One region of the Paenibacillus sp. MDV22-iso6 genome, then DNA from elsewhere that is predicted to be linked to it. Evidence: a T-box and tRNA genes for the amino acid it is inferred to sense, from the RefSeq annotation. Region 1 holds a T-box; the other regions hold tRNA genes.
The links. The T-box of region 1 lies ahead of leuS (leucine--tRNA ligase). A T-box ahead of a tRNA ligase gene usually reads a tRNA of that ligase, here a tRNA-Leu.

Region 1 (2,205 bases):
AGCAGCACTTTAACACAGGTGTCAAAGAATACAAAGAGATGATTGACGGGTGGGCAAACCACGCTTACTTTATTACCAAGAAAGACGGACAGAAGGTTGTACTCAAAATAGCTCCTTCTAATGGCATTAAGCTGATGCGCTGCGAACAGCATGTCATGGTTGCTGAGGTTGAAGCACTACGACTCGCGGCAGAACTTCAGGATGTACCCGTTCCTCGGGTATTGGCCTATGATCCATCGCTCACCCTGGTTCCGGCAGAATATTTTATTATGGAGTACATGCCAGGAACGCCGTATAACAAAGTCAAAGATCAGTACAGTGCAGAAGAGCAGGAATCCATAGAGCAGCAGCTGGGTGCATACAATCGTCGGATCAATGAAATTAAAGGAGAGAAGTTTGGTTACTTTTCTTCAAAGAAATCGCATTATACAACGTGGAAAGAAGCTTTCATGAGCCTAATGGATGATATGCTTGCAGATAGCAAAGCAGCGGGTGTGGAATTTTCGATTCGTTATGAGGAACTGGAGCGTTTGATTCAAGAGAAATCGGATGTGCTGGATGATGTCAAAGAGCCTGTGCTTGTACATTGGGATTTGTGGGATGGGAATGTATTTGTAGAGGCGGGGAAAATCACCGCCATTATCGATTTCGAACGTTCCCTTTGGGCAGATCCTTTAATGGAGCACTATTTCAGTCATTTTAATAATACACCGGGATTCCTCAAAGGATATGGTAGAGCAGTTACAACAGACAGTGAACGAAAAAGAAGAAGTTTATATGATCTGTATTTTGATCTGGCGCTGAGAATCGAGTGTCCATATCGTCAATACGATAACAAGGAACACATTCAGTGGTCGATTGATAATCTAGAAGAAGGAATCAAGCGATTCCAGTCGTCTTAAGGTGTATACTGATGCATAGCATTGCTTATACTCAACAGACAGTGTAATATTGACTTTAATGCTTCTTTTTTATATAATGTTTCCGATCATATCGTATACATATTTCGATGATAAGGATCAGTAGTGAGTCCTGTACATGACAGAGAGCCGGCGCTTGGTGCAAGTCGGTTGACAGTATTTCACGAACTCGCCTTGGAGAAATGCGGTGATTACACCATCTTGTAACCGACTGATTAACACTCGGGTTCAGGAATGGAAATCCGCATCGGTTAACCGCCGTTACAGGTCCAAAGGGAGTGGATGACGAAGCACGATCGTCCGCTAACTAGGGTGGTACCACGGGAATTCAACCTCTCGTCCCTAGCGCTGCAAACGCTACGGGATGCTGAGGTTTTTTTGTTGCAATAAAAGCGAATAACCAGAGGAGGAACAATAGATGAGTGAGAATCAACAGCCGAAACACGGCTATAAGCCACAAGACATGGAGAAAAGTTGGCAGCAATACTGGGATGACAATAAAACGTTTAAAACGGGTGAAGACCCCGCTAAACCGAAGTTTTATGCCTTAGATATGTTTCCGTATCCATCCGGCTCAGGCCTGCACGTAGGTCACCCGGAAGGATATACGGCAACGGATATCGTATCCCGTTTCAAACGTATGCGCGGTTTCAATGTATTGCATCCAATGGGTTGGGACGCTTTCGGCCTGCCTGCTGAGCAGCATGCATTGGATACTGGTGAGCATCCACGGGATATTACATTCCGCAATATTGACAATTTCCGTCGTCAGATCAAATCACTGGGTTTCTCATATGACTGGGATCGGGAGATCAGCACAACAGACCCTGACTATTACAAATGGACGCAATGGATCTTCATCCAGTTGTACAATAAAGGCCTGGCTTATGTAGATGAAGTGCCTGTGAACTGGTGCGAAGCTTTGGGAACGGTACTGGCGAACGAAGAAGTTATCGACGGTAAGAGTGAGCGTGGTGGACATCCGGTCGTTCGTAAACCGATGCGCCAATGGGTATTGAGAATTACGGAATATGCAGAGCGTTTGCTGGAAGACTTGGAAGAGCTGGACTGGTCGGAAAGTATCAAGGATATGCAGCGCAACTGGATCGGCAAATCGACCGGGGCGGAAGTTACTTTTGCCATTGAGGGTCATGAAGAAGTTATTAAAGTGTTTACGACACGTGCAGATACTTTGTTTGGTGCAAGTTATGCTGTATTGGCACCTGAGCATGAGCTGGTTGAAGTCATTACAACGGCTGAACAGCGTGAAGCAATCAAGGCATAT
Region 2 (2,205 bases), on a different contig from region 1:
ATCCATCATTCGTTCCTCCCTTGGCGTGAAAAGACAACAAAAAAGAAGCGTGGGGGACCAAGGCCTCCCGGACGCTTCTTCAATAATCCATAGCAAAAAGACACTATGAACCAGCGTACGGCTTGTTGCCTCTCCCTTTAACGCTTACGAGGTTAGCTGACGGATTCGGGCGCGAGAGTCGCCCTATTTCCGGCTGTCACCGGAAAATTCACCCCATGGATGCCTACTGTCCTGGACAGTTCATCCTGTTGGTTCCCCCGTTTCCCACCCATGAATGAATGGAAACTCAGCGATTAAAACATCGTTCTTTTATAATCATTAATCAGAGCGATATTATCGTTTGTTTCGTTTTTCATGTAAAATTTAATTTAAATTGGAATTACGATATGAATCATACACCCGTGCCATATTGGTGTAAAGTCTGCGCAGATCACCGAATCGACGGATTTTTGCCATTACACATCAATAATAGCGCTTACAACGTATCCATTCTCTACCCATCTCATCAAAGCTCTCTAATTCTCTCTTTAGCGAAATTCAGGTAGCAAATCAGTCACAGATCATACACGACAGCTTCAAATTGAGTTAAAAAAGCAATATTAATTTTGCATTATTTAATTGTAATCAATATAATAGAAGAAAGAAGAATATGAAATGGAGGCGATTTTCATGTCAGTCTACGACTACAAAGTAAACACCCTTCGCGGTCAGGAAGTTGAAATGTCCAACTATCGTGACAAAGTACTGCTTATCGTGAATACAGCAAGCCAATGCGGCCTCACACCTCAATTCAAAGGTCTGCAAGAGCTTCAGGATAAGTTTAAAGACTCCCCATTCGAAGTTCTTGGTTTTCCAAGCAACCAGTTTGCACAGGAAAAAGGCTCTTCTGATGATATTGCCGAGTTCTGCCAGATGAACTATGGTGTTAGCTTCCCGATGTTTGAGAAGATCGATGTGAATGGTTCAAGCGCTCACCCTCTATTCCAGCACCTTACCAAAGAAGCACCAGGCGTACTCGGCTCCAAAGCCATCAAATGGAACTTCACCAAATTCCTTGTGGATCAGAACGGACGTGTTCTGAAACGGTATGCTCCCAAAACAACACCTGATAAAATTGAAGCGGACATCAAAGAATTGCTTAAATAACAAGTAAAGGCCATCCGACCCAGCAGACAGAATGAGCATGCATTCAGGGGAAACGGGTGACCTTTTTTTGTCTGGCCCATCTGTACTGTAAATAAAACAAAAAAAGAAGAAGCTTCCCATACGGGAAGCTTCTTCTTTATCGTTCTTATGATGCGGTCGAGAGGACTCGAACCTCCACGGGTATACACCCACTACCCCCTCAAGATAGCGTGTCTGCCATTCCACCACGACCGCATGTCGTAAATAATCGGCAACAAAATTGATTATACCCGGTTCATGTTTAAAAGTAAAGCATTTTTCTTAATATCATTTTAACTGCGCTTTTCCTTCCATAAATCGTATAATCTCGTCATTTTCTCCTACGAAGTGCATATGATTAAATTTGATCTCGTTTGTATACCCGATTAGGCCGATCACTCTACTTTATTTGTATTACCATCCTTCACATCCTCTTAGTATAAAGTAACTCATAAAGTTATATAAAATAACACTAAATAGATTTAATATTCAAAAAACAAAGAAACTATTGACAAAAAGCGGATATTTATGTGAATATATATATCATATAATTCGGATTTACAAACATAAAGCGAACCAAAAAGGAATATAAATGTTATTTAACATAACATTTAACGAACGTAGGAGGCGAAAGATTGTGAACCGTGGGAATAAGCTGCTCGATTATGTCAAACTGCTTGATTCCTCTATCCAGGTCGGAGGGTTCTCCCATTCCTTCGGTATGGATGCCCATATCGCTGAAGGTACCATTCGTAGTGTTGAAGATCTCGAATCATTCATGCGCTGTCAATTGCATCCCAGCATCGTGCGTCTGGAAGGTATGGCGATTAAAGGCATATACACCGCCGCAGATCACAAGGACGCATGGCGTACAGCCCTCATCGACAAACTCGTTCATGTCCAGCGCACCCCAGTCAATCTTAGAGAACATGCCTCCATTATGGGCAAACGACTAATTAAGCTAGCTCGCGCACTACACCCCTGGATTGATTTTAGCCATCTCGAACAAACGCTGGCTAAATATGAATCTGTTGGCTGTCT
Region 3 (2,205 bases), on a different contig from region 1:
CTCTTCCATATCCATATCCCCATACAAATAAATGAAGCTGTTGGACGGATGATAGTATCTGGAGTGGAAATCCAGCAAGCCTTGATAGGTCAGATCGGGAATGGCATCGGGAAATCCGCCTGATTCACAGGAATATGTAGTATCCGGGAAAAGTGAATTCAGGACTTCTCTGCGCACAATTCGTTCCGGGGAAGAAAATGCACCCTTCATCTCGTTATATACAACGCCGTTATAGGTTAACTCATCTTCAGCTGAGGTCAGGTTGTAATTCCAACCCTCCTGCAGAAATATTTTTTCATTATTATAAATATTTGTGTGGAGTACCGCATCCAGATAAATATCCATCAGGTTATGGAAGTCATGATCATTCCGACTTGCAATCGGATAGATCGTTTTATCTGGATATGTCATCGCATTCAGAAATGTATTAAGAGAACCCTTCAGCAATTCAACAAAGGAATCCTTGGCCGGAAATTTCTTGGAGCCACACAGTACGGAATGTTCCAGAATGTGAGCTACACCTGTATTGTCTTCCGGAGGAGTACGGAAACCGATACTGAACACTTTATTATCATCCTGATTGGATAAGAGTACAATTTTGGCTCCGGATTTCTGATGTTCCAGGAGATACGCATCTGACTTCAACTCTTCGATTCTGCGTTCCTGCAGCACCTTATAGGGCTTAAGCTGTTTCAACATGGGTCGAGTCCTCCGTCCATTAAATTGTTTAGTTTGTTATGCAACCTTGAGTTATTCAAGTTCAAAGTTAAAGGTAATTTATGCCTACGGATAGTATACACTATCGTTGCATGTCTTCCTAACGGGCAGCACCACAGATGTCATCTGATATGTATTATCGTTTTTTAATGTTTATGAACTGAATGGTACAGCAGAAAATCATAAAAATTAAAATTTCCAAACAAAAAAAGATCGCATGAACAACTTGTTTAACAAGTGTCATGCGATCTTTTCTTAAGATGCCGAGGACCGGGATCGAACCGGTACGGTAGTCACCTACCGCAGGATTTTAAGTCCTGTGCGTCTGCCAATTCCGCCACCCCGGCATGGGTATGTATTTCTTGGCGACAAGAAATATCTTACCATGAAATTTATAGCTTTGCAATACCTTAATATAAAATTATCCAAAAAAAATGAAACAGGCACTGCCAGCTTAGCGAGCAGTGCCTAGAAAGTTCGAGTTGCGGTCCCGAACTTTCTTTAAACCATCTATATTAAGGGAGGTGTGAAATAAGAATACCTCCCCAACATTAAAGAAACCTAAAATCAGGCTTAAATTAAACTAAAAAAGAAGAATAGGTTCAATTCGGGCTGCCTCTTCCTCGCTGCATTCCACAACCACCAGGATATGCCCCTGCACCAGCCAATCTTCATAGTAATTAGCATCTTCTTCAGAGACCCCTGCTTCTGTTAAGGTAAGCACCAGATCATCCGTCTCATTTCCAATCTCGTTGCCTGCAAGTTTGCGTACCGCTTTTCCGATGGACATCGTCTGATCCATCCGCTTGCCCAGACCAGCAAGCACCCCTTTAAGCACGCCTAGTGCACCGTCTGATCCTGCGCCCTTCAGAGGCATAGGCAAACCAGTCTTCTCGCTTACCACTTCGAGATTAACCTGTTCTTTGGCTACCGCACCCAAATATTTATCTGCTATACCTTCCTCTTTCAATTTATTTAACATGATAATGGCTTCATTCTCCGTGCGTACGAGTCCGATAAGCAATTGTGTCATTATACTTCCCCCTCCTTTTACCCTTATATAACCCTGGTTGCTTCTTCAAAAACGGATATCATATAATAAGTCCTTTCACCTATGTAAAATTTAATTTCTGATCTGGAAATCTATACCTAGTTCTGATAGACTAGATAAAGAAGACAAATTAACCATTGAAATTATTGACATATCGAATTACTATTCCATAACCAGGAGCAATGACATATGAAAAAAGAGGTAGAAATTGCCATTCGACGCAAACAACAAATCATCGTTCGTAATACAAGTGGACAAACGGTAACTGGATTTCCGGAACGTACAGCCGATGCTTCCATTCTTTCCTTACGGACAGTTCACGGAAGCCTGTGGATTCCATTCGACGAAGTAGAACAAGTCACACGTCTGTTAAGCATTCGCTCTCATCATTTAAGTGGAATGCAGTTGTGTACGGCTGATCTGTAAACAGGGAACAA
Region 4 (2,205 bases), on a different contig from region 1:
CCACCGATGAGACAGATGATGTTCTCCACCGGATGCCGGACGAGAATGATCAATGATTAGCATGGAAATGCCGGAAGCAATCAGCGCATCCATCAATACACTCACACCATCGGCCCGTCCTTCAGCGATCCCTTGTACATGCTCCACACAGGAAGTTAGTGCTTCTTCTGTCATGCGATAAGCTACGGGGCAGAACGGTTCTCCACCCAGATCCCTGGAAACCACCCAGTCCGCCAGTGATGTATATTTACCAAGCATATCTCCGAATCCGGCTGCATCCATCTCTTGGGGGGCTTGCTCCAAAATATCGATGTCCGCAAAAATAGCTTTAGGCGGTACCGCCTGGAAAGTCTGTTTGACGCCGCTTACAATAAGAGGTGCACCCACTGAGGTAAATCCGTCAACCGAAGCTGCTGTAGGCACTGACAGAAAGGGCTTGTTCATTTTGGAGCAAACAAATCGCACCAGATCATGAATGGTCCCTGAACCAGCAGCAATGATCGCCTGACTTTCTTGTTTCACACCGAGCAGTACCTGCACAATCCCACCCTCATCGGCGATCACGTCGCCTGCTTTGTTCTCTGGCATGCATATCTCATCCACATGAACGCCCGCTTCTCGGATGTTCTTTACCACCTCGTGTCCCGCTGCCAGACCTGTAAATCGATCATATACCACTGTTACATGTCTGTACCCTTGCTCGGACAAATAGCCAGGTAACCGCTGAATAGCTCCATGCTCCAGATAGACCTGCATTTGCACCAACCGATGATCATGCCCACAAGTACAATTTTGCGCTTCTTCGTTCCATACGGCAATTCGCTTGTTCATATTCATCCGTTTTTAACCTCCCTTAAGAAATATCATGCATAATTACATGGTTAAAACCACAAAATGAAAAAAGGAAATAAAATGTGAGTATTTTCCTGATCACACTTTACTTCCTGTATTAAAAATTTGCAAACCCCAAACTCCCATTCCCAAGCAGGTGAACCTATGAAATTAACCAAAGAAATAGGAATTTCTCTCGGATTTCTCGCAGGAACGACATTTGGCAGCGGCATCGCCTTTTTGTTTCGCTTCCAGGCATATGAGGTGATGGCAAGTGTTGCGCTCTTTGGTATTGCTGGAGCGATTGCAGGCCTATGTGTGCAACAATTCATTTTCAATAAATAAAAAAAACAAAAAAAGCTCGCGAATTGCCTTTAGAGCAATTTTGCGAGCTTTTTTCTTCGATGCGGTCGAGAGGACTCGAACCTCCACGGGGGTTAGCCCACACGGACCTGAACCGTGCGCGTCTGCCAATTCCGCCACGACCGCATAATATGTATCTTCTCATCATGGATGAAAAGTACTCCGGTCAAGCAATTGCTTGTTTTACCGTAATTAAGAGTATACATGCTCTGTAATAAGTTTGCAATACCTTTTTTCCAAGCTGCAATGAATAGGACATATGTCCTTTTTTAACCCCATCAAACTCCCTATCGTAGACATTAAGCAGATCAAGTGTCCTGTTGGACACGCTATACCTTGCATAGAAAAGGGGAGTTTTGCATGACGATCAAGAACACAACACATGAACGTATTGAAGAAGGAAAACGCAGCATTCACTGGACGGAAATGCACATGCCCCTGCTCGGGGAATTGAAATCCTATTTTGCCAAAGAGCTGCCTTTTGCTGGTTTAACCATCGGTATATGTATTCATGTAGAACCTAAAACAGCTGTATTATGCCGCACACTCCAAGCAGGTGGAGCCAACGTTGTATTGACTGGCAGCCCGGGTACAACCAAAGACGCCGTCGCAGCAGCTCTGCAAGAAGAAGGCATCACGGTATATGGTCAACGTGCGGACAGGCGCAATGAGCACCTGCAAAATATCCAAAGTGTACTTGGTCACCAACCCCATCTCCTCATGGATAATGGAGCTGATCTGGCGCGTACCTTCATTCAACAGTATGATACTAACTCTCTTATTGGTTGTACGGAGGAGACAACGACCGGGGCCAATCTTCTGCGTGAAGAGACGGATGAGAACATTCCTTTCCCCATCATTGTTATTAATGATAGTCCACTCAAAAGAATCATGGAAAATGAACATGGTGTTGGACAGACCATTATTGAAGGTTTCATGCGTACTACAAACCTGATTCTGCCTACACGTCGTTTCGTCATCGTAGGTTATGGAACCTGTGGACGAGGCATC

Region 2: it has a tRNA-Leu gene. The T-box ahead of leuS (leucine--tRNA ligase) is inferred to sense a tRNA for this amino acid. The anticodon was not compared.
Region 3: it has a tRNA-Leu gene. The T-box ahead of leuS (leucine--tRNA ligase) is inferred to sense a tRNA for this amino acid. The anticodon was not compared.
Region 4: it has a tRNA-Leu gene. The T-box ahead of leuS (leucine--tRNA ligase) is inferred to sense a tRNA for this amino acid. The anticodon was not compared.

Annotation. Positions count from the first base shown of each region.
Region 1 covers NZ_JBZVDZ010000004.1:179,373-181,577, reverse strand. The annotation lists gene AC4PM4_RS12860 (phosphotransferase family protein) at 1-902, shown strand, start outside; T-box leader at 1,001-1,267, shown strand; gene leuS (leucine--tRNA ligase) at 1,339-2,205, shown strand, end outside.
Region 2 covers NZ_JBZVDZ010000002.1:559,844-562,048, reverse strand. The annotation lists gene AC4PM4_RS08765 (HAD family hydrolase) at 1-6, opposite strand, end outside; cyclic di-AMP (ydaO/yuaA leader) riboswitch at 127-302, opposite strand; gene AC4PM4_RS08760 (glutathione peroxidase) at 670-1,146, shown strand; partial or broken gene AC4PM4_RS08755 (hypothetical protein) at 1,128-1,226, opposite strand; tRNA gene AC4PM4_RS08750 (tRNA-Leu) at 1,298-1,380, opposite strand; gene AC4PM4_RS08745 (urease accessory protein UreF) at 1,802-2,205, shown strand, end outside.
Region 3 covers NZ_JBZVDZ010000007.1:461,428-463,632, forward strand. The annotation lists gene AC4PM4_RS21695 (insulinase family protein) at 1-699, opposite strand, end outside; tRNA gene AC4PM4_RS21700 (tRNA-Leu) at 979-1,064, opposite strand; gene AC4PM4_RS21705 (general stress protein) at 1,301-1,750, opposite strand; gene AC4PM4_RS21710 (hypothetical protein) at 1,958-2,194, shown strand.
Region 4 covers NZ_JBZVDZ010000005.1:450,001-452,205, forward strand. The annotation lists gene AC4PM4_RS16995 (sn-glycerol-1-phosphate dehydrogenase) at 1-837, opposite strand, end outside; gene AC4PM4_RS17000 (hypothetical protein) at 997-1,176, shown strand; tRNA gene AC4PM4_RS17005 (tRNA-Leu) at 1,237-1,320, opposite strand; gene AC4PM4_RS17010 (adenosylhomocysteinase) at 1,555-2,205, shown strand, end outside.